DNA from 3 places in the Comamonas sp. Z1 genome. Region 3 is predicted to be linked to each of the others. Evidence: riboswitches for the same ligand, from Rfam matches in the RefSeq annotation. Region 3 holds a riboswitch; each other region holds the start of a gene.
The links. Region 3 has a riboswitch for glycine ahead of FSY45_RS17035 (trimeric intracellular cation channel family protein). Riboswitches for the same ligand answer to the same signal wherever they lie in the genome.

Region 1 (6,492 bases), on a different contig from region 3:
CGCGTAGAGCCGGTAGCCGATCGTCAGCAGCGCAAACCACAGGGGCGCGATATAGAGCGCCACGCGGGTGCTGGCATCCAGCGACAGGCAGACCAGCACCACGGCCAGAAAGGCCAGCACAAACCAGTTGGTGAACGGCGCGCCGGGCATGCGGTAGGCCACGGCTGCGGCATGACCCAGGCTGACGGCGCGGCGATAGCGCAGATGGGAGAAGACGATGATGCCCCAGGTCCAGACGGCGCCTATGGTGGCAATGCTGGTCACGTAGATGAAGGCTTCCTCGGGCACCAGATAGTTCAGCACCACGCCGACCAGCATGAAGGCTGCAGAGATCAAAATGCCGGCGGCCGGCACATGGCGTGAATTGATCCGGCCCAGCCTGGCGGGCGCCTGTTTGAATTGCGCCAGCGTATAGAGCATGCGGCCCGTGCTGAAGATGCCGCTGTTGCACGAAGAGGCTGCGGCGGTGATGACCACGAAGTTGATGATGCCGGCAGCGGCGGGAATGCCCAGCTTGTCGAAGACATGGACGAAGGGGCTCATGTCGGGGCTGAGCTCGTTCCAGGGCACCAGCGACATGATGACGATCAGGGCACCGATATAGAAGATCAGAATGCGGTAGACGATGCTGTTGGTGGCGCGAGGCAGCACTTTCTCGGGCGACTCGGCCTCGCCGGCCGTCACGCCGATCAGCTCCACGCCGGTATAGGCAAAGCAGGCGATCTGCAGGGTGAAGACCACGCCCACCATGCCCACGGGCGCAAAGCCGCCGTGCGACCAGAGATTGGCGAAGCTTGCCGTCTGGCCCAGCGGTCCCCAGCCCGTGGTGATGATGGCCACACCCAGCACCAGCGTGGCAACAATGGTCACGACCTTGATCAGCGCGAACCAGAATTCCAGCTCGCCGAAGACCTTGACCGCAATCAGATTCACGCCCAGCAGCACGGCCAGGGTGGCGAGCGCCGGAACCCATTGCGGAATGGCCGGAAACCAGTAATGGGTGTAGATGCCTATGGCCGTGAGCTCGGCCATGCCCGTCACCACCCAGGTGAACCAGTAGGTCCAGCCGGTGACGAATCCGGCCCAGGGGCTGACATAGGTTTCGGCATAGGTGGCAAAAGAGCCGGCCACCGGGCGGTGCACCAGCAACTCGCCCAGTGCCCGCATGATGAAGAAGATGGCCAGCCCCGCGATGGCGTAGCTGACCAGCAGCAGCGGCCCGGCCTTGTGGATCGCCTTGGCCGAGCCCAGGAACAGGCCCACGCCAATGGCACCGCCCAGGGCGATCAGCTGGATGTGCCGGTCCTTGAGGCCGCGCTCCAGCTCCCCTGTCTGCTGCAGCGACTCCCCGGCTGCGCTTGGATGATTTCGACTCATGTTGTATGTCTCCGTTTTGCCATTCACACGGCAACAGCTGCCCCTCACGGGGCGCTGCAGCTGCCGTGTCTGGCTTGTTGATGAGGTTTTCAGGTCGTGGTCAGGCGCTGGCGGTGCTCAGCGTGGCCGGTCGGGGCTGTCTGCTGGCGCTGCCCATGGACTGCAGCACGAGGTCGCCGACCATGTCGGCGGTGACGGCCGACAAGGTCCAGCCCAGATGGCCGTGGCCGGTGTTGTAGAACACGCAGGGCTTGTTGCCGGGGCCCACGCGCGGCAGCATGTCCGGCATCATGGGGCGCAGGCCAGCCCAGGGCACGACGCTGCGCGTGCTGACACCGGGGAAGCACTGCTGAACCCATTCGATGAGCGGGCGGATGCGGTCGGCGCGGATGTCCTTGTTGAAGCCGTTGAACTCCGCCGTACCGGCAACTCGGAAGCGATCGTCGCCGAGGCGGCTGGTGACCAGCTTGGTCTCGTCGTCCAGCAGACTCACCACGGGGGCTGCGGCGCGGCTGGCTTCGTCCGGCAGATTCACCGTGATGGAATAGCCCTTGACCGGATAGATGTTGACGCTGTCGCCGAGCTGGGCGGCCAGGGCGCGGCTGGCCGTGCCTGCGCAGACCACCATGGCGTCGAAAGTCGAGGTCTCGGTTTCCAGGCCCTGGCGCACGGTCACGCTGGCCTGCTTGCCATTGCTGTTCACCGACACGATTTCCTGGCCGTAGCGGCATTGCACGCCCAGTCGCTCGCAGGCGGCGGCAAGGCCGCTGGTGAACTTGTGGATGTCGCCCGTGGAGTCGCTCTCGGTGAAGTAGCCGCCGTAGAAGGTTCCGGACAGGGTCGGCTCTATGGAGCGCATCTCCTGCGGTGTCACGGCGCGGCGCTCCAGACCGCCTTTGGCCAGCAACCGGGAAACCTTGCCCGCATGTTCAAAGCCTGCTCGGTCGCGGTAGATATGCAAGATGCCTTTTTGCTTCAGATCGAAGTCAATGCCTTCGCTGGCCGCCCAGTCAAACAGGTGCTCACGTGCCGCAATCGCCAGCCTGGCGGTCTCCACGGTGTTTTTCTCGTAATGGGGGATGGCAGCGAGAAACTGGCAGAACCAGGAAATCTTGTGCCAGCTGGGCCTGGGGTTGAGCAGCAGCGGAGCATCGCTCTTGAACATCCACTTGAGGCCCTTGACGATGGTGGACCAATGGGTCCAGACCTCGGCGTTCGAGGCCGAGAGCTGGCCGCCATTGGCGAACGAGGTTTCCATGGCGGCATAGCGCTGCTTCTCGAACAGGGTGACGGAAAATCCGCGGCGTGCGAGGGCGTAGGCGGTGGTCACGCCCGTGATGCCACCGCCGATGACGGCGATTGTCTTCATGATTCAGATTCCAGAAACGTCAAGGGTGGAGCCCGTGCGCAACATGCGCAGCGAACGCCCCCTCTGTTCTGGACCTGAGAGATTCACGAGGCAGGGCCTTGCGGCGCTGCTCGCTTGCTCCTTCGGTATGCCCGGCGGACGATGACGTCCGGACATTCTTCAGAGTGTGTGAAAGCGATGCCGATCCTTTGGCCTGAGAGTTTCCGGGGCGGTTGCTCCTTCGGCGCTGCATGCGCCAAGTTTGCGCTGCAGTCTCTCTCGGCATCACCGGGCTGAGAGCCTGTGGGCAAATGTAGGAAGAATGGCGGCGCCTGGATATACGGGTTTTCTAGACTTCTGCGCCAGGGCTCAGCCATGGCTGCTCATGTCGGGCCCATGCTATTTGATAGCGCCTACCGCTTATCCTTCAAGGGAATATTGATTATTTGTCTATGAAAATGAATTTATTAAAGCGCAGTGTGCTTCTAAATTCATAGCGATAGACGCTGTCAAGTGCCGCCGAGCAGCCCCAGAGTCAGCCCCTGCATTGGCATGGCGGGTCATGGTCGGCGGTGGATTTGGGCAAAATATCGTCTTTGCCTGTCAATGGGCCCGGCGATATCACCGCTTTGCCATTGAAGCACCCGACTGGGGTGGCTGCCGATTCAGGATGCAACTGGCCTATCCGCCATGGCGTTCTGCTGTCATGGCTTCGTTCCTTTGTCCTTGTTGCCCGCGACCGTCATGGTCGCCTTTTTGCGTTGCCTGTCGCAGCGCCTGCGGGATGGTTGGGTGTTTTGTCCGGATGGGCGCAAACCATTACAACAAGACATTTATGTCCCAACCCAACTCAAGCCAGCAGCTCGCGCCGACTGGTGATGGTGACGATAACCAGCCCCGCTTGCACCGGGTGCTCAAGCAGCGCCACCTGAGCATGATCGCCATTGGCGGCGCCATCGGAACGGGCCTGTTCGTGGCCTCCGGCTCGGCCATCGCCCAGATCGGCCCCGGCGGCGCCGTGCTCACCTATCTGCTCATCGGCATCATGGTGTACTACATCATGACCAGCCTGGGCGAGCTGGCTGCCTTCATGCCGGTGGCCGGTTCCTTCTCGACCTATGCCTCGCGCTATGTGGATCGCGGCTTCGGCTTTGCGCTGGGCTGGAACTTCTGGTTCAGCTGGGCCGTGGTGGTGGCGGTGGATCTGGTGGCCTCGCAACTGGTCATGGCCTACTGGTTTCCCGATGTGCCGGGCATCCTCTGGAGCGGCCTGTTCCTGCTGCTGATGGTGGGGCTGAACGCGTTTTCCGCGCGCGGCTTTGCCGAGGCCGAGTACTGGTTCGCGCTGATCAAGGTGCTGGCCGTGGTGGCCTTTCTGATCACTGGCGTGCTGATTCTGTTCGGCATCATCAGCAACGGCCATGTACCGGGCTTCGAGAACTGGACCACGGGCGATGCGCCATTCGTCGGCAATTTCGCGACCTTTGTGGGCGTGGCCATGATCGTGGCCTATTCCTTCCAGGGCACGGAGCTGGTGGGCGTGGCGGCGGGCGAATCCGAGAATCCGCGCGAGAACGTGCCGCGTGCGATTCGCCAGGTGTTCTGGCGCATCCTGCTGTTCTATGTGCTGGCCATTGTCGTCATCGGCTTTCTGATTCCCTATACCGATCCGCAGCTGCTGCGCACCGATGTGGCCGATATCGCCGTGAGCCCGTTCACGCTGGTGTTCCAGCACGCGGGCCTGCTGTCGGCGGCCACGGTGATGAATGCGGTGATCCTGACCTCGGTGCTGTCGGCCGGTAACTCCGGCATGTATGCAGCCACGCGCATGCTCTACAACATGGCGACCGAGGGCAATGCACCGCGCATCTTCTCCCGGCTGACCCAGAACGGCGTGCCGCTGGTGGCCTTGATCGGCAGCACGCTGGTCGCCAGCCTGTGCCTCTTTTCCTCGCTCTACAGCCCGCAGGCCGTCTATATCTGGCTGCTGAATCTGGCCGGCATGACGGAGTTCATCGTCTGGCTGGGCATTGCCGTCAGCCACTACCGTTTCCGTCGCGGCTATGTCATGCATGGTCACGATGTGGGTCTGCTGCCCTACAAGGCCGGCGCCTTCCCCTTCGGCCCCATCTTTGCCTTCGTGCTGTGTCTGGTGGTGACGCTGGGCCAGAACTATCAGGCCTTCCTGGAAGATCGCATCGATTGGGGCGGCGTGGTGTCGACCTATCTGGGCATTCCGCTGTTCCTGCTGTTCTGGCTGGGTTACTGGCTGGTCAAGCGCAAGACCTGGGTCAGCTATGCCGATATGCGCTTTGACGAGCTCGAAGACATCAAGCAGGGCAAGGTTTCGTCCTGAGGCTGTTTGAGCCTTCCCCTTCTCTGTTCGGGAGGGGATGGCAGCAGGTCCGGGGGCTGGCGCTGCTTGCCGTTTCCCGGTGTCTGTGTGCCTGTTTGACGCATGACTGCCGTCTCTGGCCAGCCCAGGCAAAATCGGTGCTGTGAGCGATCTTCCCACCAGCCCCGAGCCCAGACCCAGGCGCATCGCGCATCTGGACATGGATGCGTTCTACGCCTCCGTGGAGCTGCTGCGCTACCCGCAGCTCAAGGGGCTGCCGGTGGTGATCGGTGGTGGGAGGCGCAGCTTTGACGAAGAGCTGCTGGCGCGGCATGCGGGGCGGCCGCTGTCCGAGATCCCGGTGGCGGACTTTCCGCTGCTGCGCGATTACACGGGGCGCGGCGTGATCACCACGGCCACCTATCCGGCACGGCAGTTCGGCGTGGGCTCGGCCATGGGCATGATGAAGGCCGCCAGGCTGTGCCCGCAGGCGATTCTTCTGCCCGTGGACTTTGCCGAGTACAGGCGCTTTTCCCGGGCCTTCAAAGAGATCATCGTGTCGATTGCTCCGCTGATGGAGAACCGCGGCGTGGACGAGGTCTACATCGACTTCACCGACGTGCCCGGCGGCCAGCGCGAAGGCGGACGCGTGCTGGCCCGGCTGATCCAGAAATCCATCTTCGATGCCACGGGCCTGACCTGCTCGGTCGGTGTGGCTCCCAACAAGCTGCTGGCCAAGATGGCCAGCGAGTTCAACAAGCCCAACGGTATCTCCATCGTCCAGCCCGAAGATCTGCAAAGCCGGATCTGGCCGCTGGCCTGCCGCAAGGTCAACGGCATAGGGCCCAAGGCCGATGCCAAGCTCAAGAGCCTGGGCATAGAAACCATTGGTCACCTGGCCGCGCAAAGCCTGCCGCAGCTGCTGCACTGGTTTGGCAAAAGCTATGGCCATTGGCTGCACGAGTCTGCCTGGGGGCGGGACGAACGCGCTGTGGTAACCGAGAGCGAGCCGGTTTCCATGAGTCGCGAGACCACCTTCGAGCGCGATCTGCATGCCGTGCGCGACAAGGCCGAACTGGGCGCGATCTTCACGGACCTGTGCGAGCGTCTGGCCGAGGATCTGCAGCGCAAGGGCTATGTGGGGCGCACCGTGGGCATCAAGCTGCGCTATGACGATTTCAGGATCGCCACGCGGGACCAGACCCTGAACCTGCCGATACAGAATGCGGCAGCCATCCGCCTGGCCGCAGGCCAATGCCTCAAGCGCGTGCCGCTTGGCAAGCGCATCAGGCTGCTGGGGGTCAAGGTCTCGGGCCTGATTGCCGAGCAGCTCTGGCAGGCCAGCGCCCACGATCCGGTGGCAAGAGATCTGCTGCTCAGACCTCATGGTTTGACCTCGGTCAAGCATTCGGATCCCTATACCGCATCTCTG
Region 2 (6,492 bases), on a different contig from region 3:
GCCAGGGGGTCGCTGTTGGCGAGCGACGGGTCGTCGCGCAGGGCTTCGTTGACTTCGACGATCTCGCCGGTCACGGGCATGTAGACATCGGCAGCGGCCTTGACGGACTCGACCACGCCAGCCACATCGCCGGCCTTGAAGGTGGAGCCCACGGCAGGCAGGTCCACAAACACCACATCGCCCAGTGCATCCTGTGCGTGTACGGTGATGCCGACGATGGCGGCATTGCTGTCAGCGGCGTTGATCCATTCGTGTTCTTTGGAATACTTGATGCTCATGGAAAGCTCCAGATGGGGGATTCAGGGGAATCGGGTGTTGTTTGAGAAAGGTCCAGCTCGCACTTTAGCGGTGTTCTGGCCGCTGTTTGGCAAACTGGCCCGTCTCATGCGCGGCGGCAGACCTAGCCGCGGTAGTAGCGGGTGGGAACGAAGGGCGTGGCGACTACCTTCATGGGCACGGGCTTGCCGCGCACCATGGCGAAGATTTCCGTATCGATGGCGGCGTAGTCGGGCTCGACATAGGCCAGCGCCACAGGCTGGTTGAGCGTGGGGCTGAGCAGGCCGCTGGTGATGTGGCCGATATGCTGTCCGTCCATGTTTTCCAGCACGGCAGGCTCGCGTACGGGAATGCGTTCCAGCGCGATCAGGCCCACGCGCTTGCGGCGCAGCGACTGAGGGTTCTGCAATTGCTCCAGCACGATGGCCGCACCGGGAAAACCGCCCTCGCGCTCGCCGCCGGTGCGGCGAACCTTCTGCATGGCCCAGTTCAGCGCGGCTTCGACCGGCGTGGTGCTGGTGTCTATGTCGTTGCCGTACAGGCAAAGTCCGGCTTCAAGGCGCAGCGAGTTGCGCGCGCCCAGACCGATGGGGGCCACCTCGGGCTGTGCCAGCAGAGCTTCGGCAAAGGCTTCGGCAGCTTCGCCGGGCAGGGAGATTTCAAAGCCGTCCTCGCCCGTATAGCCGCTGCGCGTGATGTAGAGCGCATGGCCTTGCCAGTCGAAGTAATTGCCGGTCATGAAGAGCAGTTGCGTCACACCGGGAATCAGACGCGAGAGGGCAGTGACGGCTTGCGGGCCTTGCAGGGCCTGCAGGGCGCGCTCGGGCAGTGGGACGACCTCGCAGCGGCTGGCGATGCGGCTCTGGATATGAGCGATATCGGCCTCTTTGCAGGCACCGTTGACGATGAGGAACAGATCTTCGCCGCGGTTGACGAACATCAGGTCGTCGAGAATTCCGCCTTGTTCATCGAGCAGCAGGCCGTAGCGCTGCTTGTGCAGGCCCAGGTCCATGACATCGACGGGCATCAGCGATTCGAGCGCGGCGGCGGCATCGGGGCCGCGCAACAGCAACTGGCCCATGTGCGAGACATCGAACAGGCCGGCAGCCTTGCGCGTGTGCAGATGCTCGGCCATCAGGCCTTGAGGGTATTGCACGGGCATGGCGTAGCCGGCAAACGGCACCATGCGGGCACCCAGTTTCTGGTGCAGTGCAAACAGCGGTGTGGAACGCAGATCGGAAGAGGTGTCAGCAGCAGTCACAGGCAAGCGCTCCGGTGGTCAAACCAAAATGAGTGGCCATGCATGACTGGGCCATGCGTGGCGGGCTTGCCCTGCTGTCCGCTTTACCTGAGAGATTCACTGCACGCATTGCATCGGGCAGTTTGCTCCTTCGGTGGATGCCGGCGCACATACGAAATGACGGCCTGCATCTCTCTCCAGCAAGGGACGCTGCAGGTTTGCACACCTTGCAGCGCTTGTCAGTCCTTTTGCCTGAGCGTTTTGACACCGGGTTGGGGGTCTGCGCCTTCGGCGGTGCGAGGCAGCTTCAAGCTGCAGGCACTCTCTCCTGACCTTGGCGATTCTAGCGGTGGGCAAGGGGCTTGCACCACCGAATCGGATGGATTCTGGGGTTTTCGAGCACAGATCGCTGGAATTGAGCTTGCGGTCTCACTGCGGTTCTGTGTTCATGGCGGGCGTACGAGGAACATCGATCTCCTGGCGCGGAAACACCAGTTGGTAGGGTTGTTCGAAGCAGGACGTCACGGGCTGGCCCTGGCGCATGCCGGGCTTGAACTTCCAGCGTTCGAGCGAGCGCATGATGGACTTCACGATGCGGGGATCGGTATCGGCGGGCTGGTAGGCCACACGGCCGAGTTCGCCCTGGGCCGTGACTTCCAGGCGGAAGACCACCGTGGTCTCCAGCCCGTTCGGAAACCAGTGGGCGCTGATGAAAGGCGTGGTGTGGCGGCGTGGCTGCGGTTGCCGATCGAGCTGGGCGGGGGGTGTGCAGTCTGCCTTGATCCAGGCAGGCCATTCCATGCTCTGTGGCCGCCTGTGCTGCGTGTCCAATGGCGGAGCCGGCGTCGGCTCCGGCTGCCCGGAAACTGTGATCGAGATGCCGGCATTCGGTGGTTGCTTGGGCTGGCTGCCATCGGAGAGGTGGGAGCAGGCTCCGAGCAGCAAGGCGGTCAGAGACGCGGCGCAGGCGGCGGCAAGGTGTGAGGTGCGCGAAATGTCCATGAGGACATTGTCGGCCATGCGGGTTGCACCTTCAGGGTTGCGCGGGGCGCAGATCCAGTCCCTTGCTGTCGGCCTCGGCGCAGGCGCGCCACCAGGGCGATCCGGCATGGGGGGCATCCAGGTCCAGGCGCTCACCCATCATGGGCGTGGCGATCTCTATGCCGTGCTGCCTGCCCAGACTCAGGATCTGCTCGAAGGGGTCCCACCAGGCATGCATGGCGAGGTTGAAAGTGCCGTTGTGTATGGGCAGCAGCCATTGGCCGCCGAGATCCCGGTGTGCCTGCACGGTCTGCGCCGGATGCATATGGACATAGGGCCAGTGGGCGTCGTAGGCGCCGGTCTCCATCAACGTGACATCGAAGGGGCCGAAGCGCCTGCCGATTTCGGCAAAACCGTCGAAGTAGCCGCCATCGCCGCTGAAGAAGACGCGCAGCGGCCTGTCGGCCTGGCGATCTTCTATGGTCCAGGACGCCCAGAGCGTGCGGTTGCCGTCGCGCAGGCTGCGTCCCGAGAAATGCTGGGCCGGCGTGGCCGTGAAGCGCAGGCCGTCGACCTCGCTGCCCTGCCACCAGTCGTGCTGCACGATCTTGTCGGCCGGCACGCCCCAGGCCACCAGTCTGTCTCCCACTCCCAAGGGGCAGAGAAAAACTCCCACCTTGGGCGCGAGCACGCGAATGGTGGCGCGGTCCAGATGGTCGTAGTGGTCATGCGAGAGCAGCACGCCGCGCAAGGCAGGCAACTCGTCCAGGGCAATCGGCGGGGCATGAAAGCGCTTGGGGCCGGCAAACGATAGCGGCGAGGCGCGCTCGGAAAACACGGGGTCCGTCAACCACCAGGCGCCGCGCAGCTTCATCAGCAAGGTCGAATGGCCCAGGCGATACAGGCTGCGTTCGGGCGCGAGGTTCAGTTCGGTCGTGCTCAGCGGCAAAACGGGCAGCGCCTTGCCCGGCTGGGAATCGGCCGGCTTGTTGAAGAGGAACTTCCATAGCGTCCCGGCATCTGGCTTGGGGCTGTTGACCGGACGCGGATGCGTGTTGCGAAAACGCCCGCCCGAATACTGGGGCGAGTCCTCGTAGTCGGTGATGGAGGTGGAGAGACTTGGTTTGCGAAACAAGATCAGGCGCCTTATTGAGACATTGGCCGCAGTTTGGGACGGTTTGCAGCGCTGCAAGAGCCGGCTTGCAAGAGGCCGTAACACAGGCACGGCCATTCAGCTGCTTTCTCGGGGCGGATGCGACACTCGCTGCCTGAGGAGCAAATGCACATGAATCCCATGGTTCACAATTTGGAGAGCATGCTGGCGGCCGGCAAGGATGGTGCGCTGCTGCGCTATACCCTGGGCAAGGCCTATGCCGACGACGAGCAGATGGCCGTGGCGCGCGAGCATCTGCGCAAGGCCACGGCACTGGATGCCGAATACTCCGTCGCCTGGAAGCAACTGGGCAAGGTGGAGCTGGCGCTGGGCGATGCGCAGGCGGCGCGAGCCGCCTGGCAGCAAGGGCTGAGCTGCGCCCAGGCCAAGGGCGATGCCCAGGTCGTCAAGGAGCTGCAGGTTTTTTTGCGGCGCCTGGACAAGCAGGCTGCCGGCGCCTAGAAACTATCAAAAAATAGCTGGCAGCGATTGTGGGTCAATCGCTTCCAGCCAATTCTGTCTGAAGTTCGTCAGTGTGCGCCAGCGGCCGCGTCGGAGGCTCCTGCGGCAGAAGCCGGGCGCTTGGTGAACCAGATCAGCACGATCAGGCTCAGGAACAGAAAGGACGATGCCAGAAAGATGTCGTCGGCGGCCCGCGTGAAGGCCTGCTGATCGATCAGCCGGTTGATCTGGGCATAGGCCTGCTCGGCACTCATGCCCGCTGCCTGCAGATTTCTGACCGTGCTGGCAAACGTGCCCTGGCCTTGCACCAGCAACTCGGTCAGATGGGCATGGTGCATGGAAGCCCGGCTTTCCCAGAGCGTGGTGGCAATCGAGGTGCCCATGGCGCCGGCCGTGATCCGCACGAAGTTGGACAGGCCTGCGGCGGCCGGAATGCGGTCCGGGGTCAGTCCGCTCAGCGTGATGGTGGTCAGCGGAATGAAGAAGAAGGCCATGGCGCCGCCCTGGATCAGCGTGGGAATCAGGATATGGGCGAAGTCGGTCTCCACGGTGAACTTCGAGCGCATCCACAGCACCATGGCAAACACGATGAAGGCAATCGTGGCCATCTTGCGCGGATCCCAGACACCGACCTTGCGGCCCACCATGGGCGTGAGCAGGATGGCCAGCAGGCCCACCGGCGCCAGGGCCAGGCCGGCCGAGGTGGAGGTGTAGCCCATCCATTGCTGCAGCCACAGCGGCAGCAGCACCACATTGCCGAAGAACAGGCCGTAGGCGATGGACAGCGCGATCGAGCCGGCCGCGAAGTTGCGCCTCTTGAACAGGCGCAGATCGACGACGGGATGGGCGTCGGTCAGCTCCCAGACCACGAACACGGCAAAGGCCACGACGGCGATCACCGCAAAGGCGATGATTTCATTGGAGGCAAACCAGTCCAGCTCCTTGCCCTTGTCCAGCATCAGCTGCAGCGCCGCCACCCAGAGCACAAGCAGGGACAGGCCCACGGTGTCGATAGGCAGCTTGCGCGTGGGCGTTTCGCGGTTGCGGTAGATGCTCCAGGTCATGAGGGCCGAGAGCAGGCCCACGGGCACATTGATGTAGAAGATCCAGGGCCAGGAAATATTGTCCGTGATCCAGCCGCCCAGCAGCGGCCCCACCACGGGTGCGACCAGCGTGGTCACGCCCCATAGCGATAGCGCCACACCGGCCTTGGCGGGCGGATAGCTGGACAGCAGCAGGGTCTGCGACAGCGGAATCATGGGGCCGGCCACGGCGCCTTGCAGCACGCGGAACAGCACCAGCATCTCCAGCGAGGAGGCAAAGCCGCAGAGCCAGGAGGTCAGCACGAACAGCAGCACGCTCATGGTGAACAGGCGCACGGCACCGAAGCGCTGGGTGAGCCAGCCCGTCAGCGGCACGGAGATGGCATTGGCCACGCCGAAGCTGGTGATGACCCAGGTGCCCTGGCTGGGGCTGACGCCCACATCGCCCGAGATGGCTGGAATGGCCACGTTGGCGATGGAGGAGTCCAGCACGTTCATGAAGGTGGCCAGCGAGAGCGCCAGCGTGCCCAGGGCGAGCTGCGCGCCCTTGAGCGGGGCGATGGCTGGCGGCATGGGGCGGGCCGCCGGAGCCGGTGGCGAGGCACCCGCTCCGGGATTGGCAGAAGTCGAGGAAGTCATGGCTGATTCCGCGTCTTATTGCGCAGGCTGGGCTGCGGGCAGATCGGCCAGCTGGGTCAGTGCCGGCAGCTTGTCGCCCGCGATGATGTGCTGGATGCGCTGCTCGGCCTGGGCCAGGCTGCCGTCATAGACCGTGGTCTGGGCCACGGGCTCGCTGCGCGGCGTGCTGGCAAGGGCCTGGCCGTCCTTGTCGCGGATATCGACCTTCGCGTCCATGGACAGGCCCACACGCAGCGGGTGCTGCTTGAGCGCTTCGGGCTCCAGGCTGATGCGCACGGGAACGCGCTGCACCACCTTGATCCAGTTGCCGGTGGCGTTCTGCGCGGGCAGCAGTGCAAACGCCGCACCCGTGCCCGCACCCAGGCCCACGACCTTGCCTTCGTACGTGGTCTTGTCGCCGTAGACGTCGGCGGTCAGCTCCACCTTCTGGCCCATGCGCAGATCGGCCAGCTGGCTTTCCTTGAAGTTGGCATCCACCCAGAGCTTGTGCAGGTCGACCACGGTCAGCAGCGGCGAGCCGGCGGCCACGCGCTGGCCCAGTTGCACGCCGCGCTTGGCCACAAAACCGTCCACGGGCGCGATCAGCCGCGTGCGCTGCAGGGCCAGATAGGCCTCGCGCACCTTGGCTGCGGCCGCCATGACGGCGGGGAAGTCCTCGGCCGTCGTGCCCTTGGTCTGGGCTTCGGCGGCCGTCAGCT
Region 3 (6,492 bases):
CGGCACCAGCCAGGCCTGCACCCAGCACCAGGCAGCGGCCGGCCTGGCCCACGGGCGCAGGCAGGCCGTCAGGGCGATGGCGTGGCTCCCAGGCCGGGTTGTAGGCTGCGTGCAGGTTATGGCGCTTGGGCGGCACGCCAGCGTGCTTCTTGACTTCAAAACCCTGAGCCTTGAGCGCCAGGCGCACATGGCCGGCCACGCACCAGGTGGCAAGCTGCGTGCCCCGGCGGCAATGGCGGGCAATGTTCTTCATGGCATCTTCATCCCACATCTCGGGGTTGAGCTGGGGGGAGAAGCCATCCAGATACACGCTGTCCGCCGTCATCTGCTGCTTGCGCAGCATGGTCCTGGCATCGCCTATATAGAGCGTCAGCAGCACCTGGCCGTCATCAAAGGAAAGGCGATGCACGCCCGGCAGCAGTCCCCACCATTGCTCGGCCAGTTGTTCGCCAAGCGCGCGCAGTACCTCATCGGCCGGCAAAAACGCGAGCAGATCCTCGCGCGAGACAGGGTAGGCCTCCACCGAGACAAAATGCAGAATGCGCGGGCGTCTGGGATCGGCCTTCCATGCCGCCCAGGTGACCAGGAAATTCAGGCCGAAGCCAAAGCCGGTCTCCAGAATGCGCCACTGCGCTGCATCGGCCCAGGCTGCTGGCAGGTTGCAGCCACCGAGAAAAACCTGGCTGGCCTGGTCGAGGCCGCCGAACTCGCTGTGATAGCGATCGCCGAATCTGGAGCTATAGGGGGTGCCATCCGGCATCCATGTGATCGGTTCAGACATGGAAAGTGAAACTACATGGGTAATGCATGGCGCAGTCTAGGTCAGAGCAGCCAGGCAAGGGCCGCCCCGCAGCGATGACTGCGTCCCCCCTCCTGCGTAGCAAGAGAGGGGAAAGGCGCGCAGCGCCACAGGGGGAGCTCGATCTTATTCCCAGCGCTGCTGGTACGAAAAAACCGGCAGGCGCCATTTGAAACGAATGGCGGCCAGACGGAAGGCCAGACCGCCGGCAAAACACACGATGGTGCTGATATTGGGGCTGACATCCAGATAGCGCAGGCCCAGGAACATCAGGCATACCGACAGCGACACGCTGGCATACAGCTCGCGGCGGAACACCACGGGGACCTGGTTGCAGAGCACATCGCGCAAGATGCCGCCGCTGATGCCGGTAATCATGCCGGCCATGATGATGACGATGGTGGGGTAGCCCAGCTCCAGCGCGGTATTGCAGCCGATCAGCGAAAAGGCGATCAGACCCATGGCGTCCAGCAGCAGAAACACCTGCTTGAGCCTGTGCATATGGCGTGCAATCACGGTGGTCAGCAGACCGAAGCTGATGACCAGATACACATACTCAGGGTGCTGGGTCCAGCCGATGGGGTAGTGGCCCAGCACCATGTCGCGGATGGTGCCGCCTCCCAGGGCAGTGACAAAGGCGATGACGACGACGCCGAAGATATCCATATTGCGCCGGCCTGCGGCGAGTGCGCCGGACATGGCTTCGGCGGTAATGGCCACCAGATAGATGACCAGCATGACGGTGAAGTTGGAGGCCTGGAACGAGTCCAGCAAAGAGACGGAAGGAAGCATGAAGGCACTTGAAAATAGACCAGCCACTCACATCGGCGGGAGTGTCCGGCTTGCCTCTCCCGCTGTCCTTTTACCTGAGAGTTGCGCATGAGCACCTTCGCGGTGGACATGCTTGCCCCTTCGGTGAGCCCTGCAGACTTGTGGTTGCGGGCTGCTCTCCAGTTGGCGATATCCGGGTCTTGTCAGACCCACCTGCGGTACTTATTGCCTGAGCGATTATGGGAGTTTGCGCCTTCGGCGGGAACCCTCTAAAGGCTCCGCTCTCCCGCGGGATGGGCGCGATTTTAGCCAGTTTCAGCGACTTTATTCGGGTTAATACCTGTATTGGTGTGCTTCTGCGGCCGCCGGCGCAGGGTGCGCAAGGCCGGTCCGACCCCGCCATGGCTCGCGCAAGCCCGCGTTTTCGTCTGTGAAGCCGCCCGCCATAACACGCGGTGCTCTCGAAGGCTCGCTCATTCTTCAGGCGTTGACAGACTGCTTAGGGACGACACGAACCTGTCGCGGCATGCAGAAACGGCCCTTTGAACCGTTACGTGGCGGTCATGCAATTCGAACAGCTTGTGTGGAGCGTAAAACAGCTGTTAAAGACAGGCGGCGTGCAGCAACTGGTGTTGGCGATTGCTGCCGCTTCGGCATGGGGCTGTGAGTGACTCAGGTCAGCCTGAGGCCGACCTGATTGCAAGCCTGAGTGGGGGGAAGTTCAAACCTCGGTGAGAGCCGGCTCACGCCAAACTTTTGAGAAAAATCCTAGAAATCGCCATATGAACCGCAAATACCATCCTCAGAAAAGATATTTGTGGAATTTCAATGGCAAATCAACGATTTCGAAAACGCAAATTGATGCCAGTCATTTTGCGATTCTTGTGCACCTCGTTTCTTGTGGCTGCACCCATGGCTGCACAGGCTCAAGACATCTGTTCTATCAGGCTGGACGACGACCGAGTTGTTCCAACAGTTGACTTGAAGGTTCAGCCGTGGGAGACCGGGGATTTTGATCCATCGGTCCCAGAGGGAACAGTTATTAGTTTGAAGTACACTCAGGCCTCGGGCATTGGTGGGTATATTCAGTGCAAAAAGAAAATGGGTACAACGCTTTACACCGTTTCGACCAGTAGCCAGTCGGACGGTTATGGTACTTTCAAGACTTCCATCGCTGGCGTGGGTATCAGAATCAGAGGGGGCATAAATGCCGAGAATTGGTGGCCTCAATCGCGATATGACGAGCGCACCAACTATTTTCTCGCGCCAGCTCAAGAGTTTGTCGTGGAATTGGTAAAAACGGGGCCCATCACGGCAGGGGGATATATTAGTGGACTGATTGGTGAGTCCAGATATGTTGACCTGCAACATACCTATAGAAGAATCTATATGGAAGGACGCGGAATCGTGGTTGAGCCTAGAGTGCCGACATGCAAGCTCAATACCCCACTGGTTCCGGTATCTCTCGATAGCATCAGTGCTTCCGACCTGATGGATAACGGAAAAGGGCCGTGGAAGGATTTCAGCCTGAGCCTTGCATGCGCTGGGGGTGATACCGGAACAAGTACCAGAATGTTTGTTGTATTTTCGGATGCGCAGAACCCGGCGAATCGATCAACGACTCTGTCCCTTTCTGAGGATTCGGTGGCCAAAAACGTAGGTATCGAGATTCAACGAGAAAATGAAGAGCTCGTGAGCTTCGGGCCCGAATCGGGGGAGGTCAATCAGTGGATGGTTGGCGAATTTGGCAATGAGCCGGTGAATATCAAACTGAAGGCCCGTTATACCTGGACGTCGCTCGTACAGAAGCCGACGCCCGGCAGCGCGAATGCCGATGCCACCTTTGTCATCAGCTACAAATAAAGTGTGGCTGGCACGGCCCAGCAAACCGAAGGTTTGCGGTTGAGACGAGGTGCTGTCCCCCGCAGGAAAGCCACTTTTCTCTAATGAGAGAGACCAGGTGGCGGGATACAGGCTCCCCGCAACTTTCTCTTGGAAGAGAGCAGGTTTGCGCATCCGCCCTTCCATTTATTCAGAGCCAAGGCGGCCAGGGCCTTAAGTGCCGCAAGTCTGCGCTGCACCAAAACGGTGTGTATGCCGTTTGGCACTTGCCTGCAGATGCCAGAGTAAAAATCGCAGCGGACAAGCTTAGATTGAATTTCGGAATCCACTCGGTCTGTCCGAGCGGAATGAGTGTCCGGCAGCGGAGAAAATGAAAAATACGTCCAACGTTGTCAGAGTTTGCAGAGTATTCGACTTCGACGAAAGTCCTTCTGAAATCTACGCAAAGCTATGCAAGAGCTTGTCTTTGCTTCCCGCACCTTGGGGGCTGGCAGATGTGGATATCATCACATTTGAAGACCGATCGGATTGGCCTGTCAATGAAGTGAGCTATCGACTTCACGAGGAGGTCAGTCGCCTTGAAATTGGACTTCTGAGCCGGAGGTATCGGCGACATTCAGAGGTGGCTCCATGCCTTGAAGACTACATGACTGTCGAATTTAATTCTGCAAAAAATGGAGCCGACCTGAAGTATGTCTTCGACCAGGTGATCCCCCTCTATATACGCAGCTTTGGTGCATTCTTCGCTGCGGTGGAGGACATGGATGTGTTGGCCGAAGAGGAAGATGAATTCTGGAAATCCAGCGATGAAGAACGTATGCATGCCCGGGCTCAAGCCGGTCCACGCAGACAAGAGTGCCTTCACATCAGGCAGGTGAACTACTGGGCCAGAGAACAGTGCAACAACTACTTCGGACTTGCGCCAGAGCAGGTGGTAGGCATACTCGGCGACCACGTCGCCCGTGCGGATGTGCTGGAGGAGGGCGCCTATATTGTTGTCTCGTACGACCCGCTGACCTCGGAGCAGGCGCAGGCAATCACTCCTGCATTGATGCCTTTGCTGAAGACGCGGTGAACTACTTGAAAGGGGCATTGTCTTCGCTGCGATGCAGGGAGCTTGGGGCGGGTATCGCACGCGATTCATCCAAACCTGCGGTGCATTTTCTACCGTGGTTGCCCACTTTCCCCTGGGTACCTATCGCGGTATGGCAGCAAGGTCGTGTACGAGTCGAATTGCCCTATCTTCCCGATACAGATGCTGTGCAAATACTCCGACTTGGCAGCCACCAATTCGCGCGACTAATACAAGCGGATGCCTCACTTGAGAGGTAGATCCGGACAAATTGCCGCATTGAGTGAGTGGCTCTGAGACGGTCGCTTGTGGCCAGGAGTTGCCGTAGGAGTGTCAGCGATGCGCTATGGTTATCGCCTTCCTAAAAAACTAGTCGCACCCAATGTCAAAGCTCGAAACGCAACTTGCTCATATTTGTTCTGGGCAAATGTATAACGACCTCTCGCCTGAATTGGTGGCGGCGAGGCAGAGTGCGGTGCTGCTGACCAATGAGTACAACAACTCCTTCTCGAAACCAGCTAGTGAGCGGGAGGCGATCCTCAGGTCTCTGCTAGGGCATCTAGGTCGAAACGTACACTTCGAACCGACCTTCCGTTGTGAGTTCGGGCGGAATATCCACATTGGCGACAATTTCTATGCCAACTTCGATTGCATCATGCTTGATGGCGGTGGCATATACATCGGTGACGATGTGCTCCTTGCGCCGCGAGTCGGTATCTATACGTCTAATCACGCAATTGACCCCATGGAGCGCGCCGCAGGTGGATGCTTCGCAAAGCCCGTAAAGATTGGCAATCGAGTCTGGGTTGGAGCAGGTGTGCACATCAATCCCGGGGTAGCGATTGGAGATGGTTCGATCATTGGCTCCGGCAGTGTTGTGACATCAGATATTCCGTCAGGTGTCATCGCTGCCGGAGTCCCATGCAAAGTCATCCGACTGATTTCCGAACAGGACAAAACTGGATTTAAGCCTCAATTCATGTCGAATGGCTTGTCTAACTTATAGATTCAGTAGTTCGATGAAACCCTCGGAACGACTGCACTGGGTCGGCAGCATCAGTTCGCAGTTCACGAGAGCTGTCGTTCAATTGTCTTGTGCACTGCGCCCAGCCAGTTTTCGGTTTGAGGCGCACAGCGGAAGTCTGGCCAGGTAGCAGGTCAACGTCTGGTATCTGAGGTAGCGGTCGCAGACTTGCCGCATCTCTGCGTCTGTAACCAGCCTAGACCCCCCATTCGCGGCCTCGTGCTGAACGGGGCTGCTTCTGGCCGAACGCTGCCATAACAGGCTGAGGTGGTCGACTCAATGAGAACGCCCAATTCGACCCGTTTCTCACGGTGGGTATCGATTGACGGGAATATTTGCTCCATTGGACACATCCAATGTGTAGATCCATTGATTGCGAAGGAGTGAATCATGGGCATAGAGCACAGCAAAATCCTCGAACGCGAGGAGGTTGCACAGGGTACGATGGCATTCCATCTCGCCAAACCGGCGGGGTTTGATTTCCGCCCTGGACAGGCGTTTGAAATCCAGCTGCCGGGCGCGGTCCCTGGGGAGAGCAAAGAGGAGCGATGTCACGCATTCTCCATCGTCAGCGCGCCGCACGAGAGTGAATTAGTGTTTGCCACGCGGATGAGGGACAGTGTTTACAAACGCGCTTTGGCAGCTCTGCCCGTAGGTGCTGAGTTGGATATCGATGGCCCATTTGGTTCGCTTACCTTGCACAAAAACACAGCGCGAGCGGGTGTGCTCATCGCCGGTGGGATTGGCGTGACGCCGTTCATGAGCATGCTGAGAAATGCTGCAATGCAGCAGTCACAGCAGGATTTGCTTCTGCTGTATTCCAATCGTCGTCCAGAAGATTCGGCGTTTCTCTCTGAGCTTCAAGCTCTCGAAAAGAAGAATCCCAAATTCCGGCTCAAGGCCACCATGACGGATATGGCGCACTCTGCCGTGGATTGGAGTGGTGATACACAAACGATCGATAGAGCGTGGCTCCAGCAGGCC

Region 1: it holds a riboswitch for glycine, as region 3 does, so the genes downstream of both, FSY45_RS09625 (D-amino acid dehydrogenase) here and FSY45_RS17035 (trimeric intracellular cation channel family protein) in region 3, are expected to answer to the same signal.
Region 2: it holds a riboswitch for glycine, as region 3 does, so the genes downstream of both, gcvT (glycine cleavage system aminomethyltransferase GcvT) here and FSY45_RS17035 (trimeric intracellular cation channel family protein) in region 3, are expected to answer to the same signal.

What each region holds. Positions count from the first base shown of each region.
Region 1 covers NZ_VOQT01000004.1:161,660-168,151, forward strand. The annotation lists gene FSY45_RS09620 (amino acid permease) at 1-1,377, opposite strand, end outside; gene FSY45_RS09625 (D-amino acid dehydrogenase) at 1,478-2,746, opposite strand; glycine riboswitch at 2,918-3,017, opposite strand; gene FSY45_RS09630 (amino acid permease) at 3,561-5,081, shown strand; gene dinB (DNA polymerase IV) at 5,281-6,492, shown strand, end outside.
Region 2 covers NZ_VOQT01000001.1:151,878-158,369, reverse strand. The annotation lists gene gcvH (glycine cleavage system protein GcvH) at 1-278, opposite strand, end outside; gene gcvT (glycine cleavage system aminomethyltransferase GcvT) at 401-1,537, opposite strand; glycine riboswitch at 1,602-1,727, opposite strand; glycine riboswitch at 1,747-1,857, opposite strand; gene FSY45_RS00710 (energy transducer TonB) at 1,946-2,536, opposite strand; gene FSY45_RS00705 (MBL fold metallo-hydrolase) at 2,550-3,632, opposite strand; gene FSY45_RS00700 (hypothetical protein) at 3,783-4,112, shown strand; gene FSY45_RS00695 (DHA2 family efflux MFS transporter permease subunit) at 4,181-5,794, opposite strand; gene FSY45_RS00690 (HlyD family efflux transporter periplasmic adaptor subunit) at 5,810-6,492, opposite strand, start outside.
Region 3 covers NZ_VOQT01000009.1:154,757-161,248, forward strand. The annotation lists gene mnmC (FAD-dependent 5-carboxymethylaminomethyl-2-thiouridine(34) oxidoreductase MnmC) at 1-760, opposite strand, end outside; gene FSY45_RS17035 (trimeric intracellular cation channel family protein) at 926-1,591, opposite strand; glycine riboswitch at 1,644-1,763, opposite strand; glycine riboswitch at 1,777-1,869, opposite strand; gene FSY45_RS28275 (hypothetical protein) at 2,113-2,241, shown strand; gene FSY45_RS17040 (fimbrial protein) at 2,399-3,433, shown strand; gene FSY45_RS17045 (hypothetical protein) at 3,783-4,487, shown strand; gene FSY45_RS17050 (sugar O-acetyltransferase) at 4,867-5,490, shown strand; gene FSY45_RS17055 (FAD-dependent oxidoreductase) at 5,899-6,492, shown strand, end outside.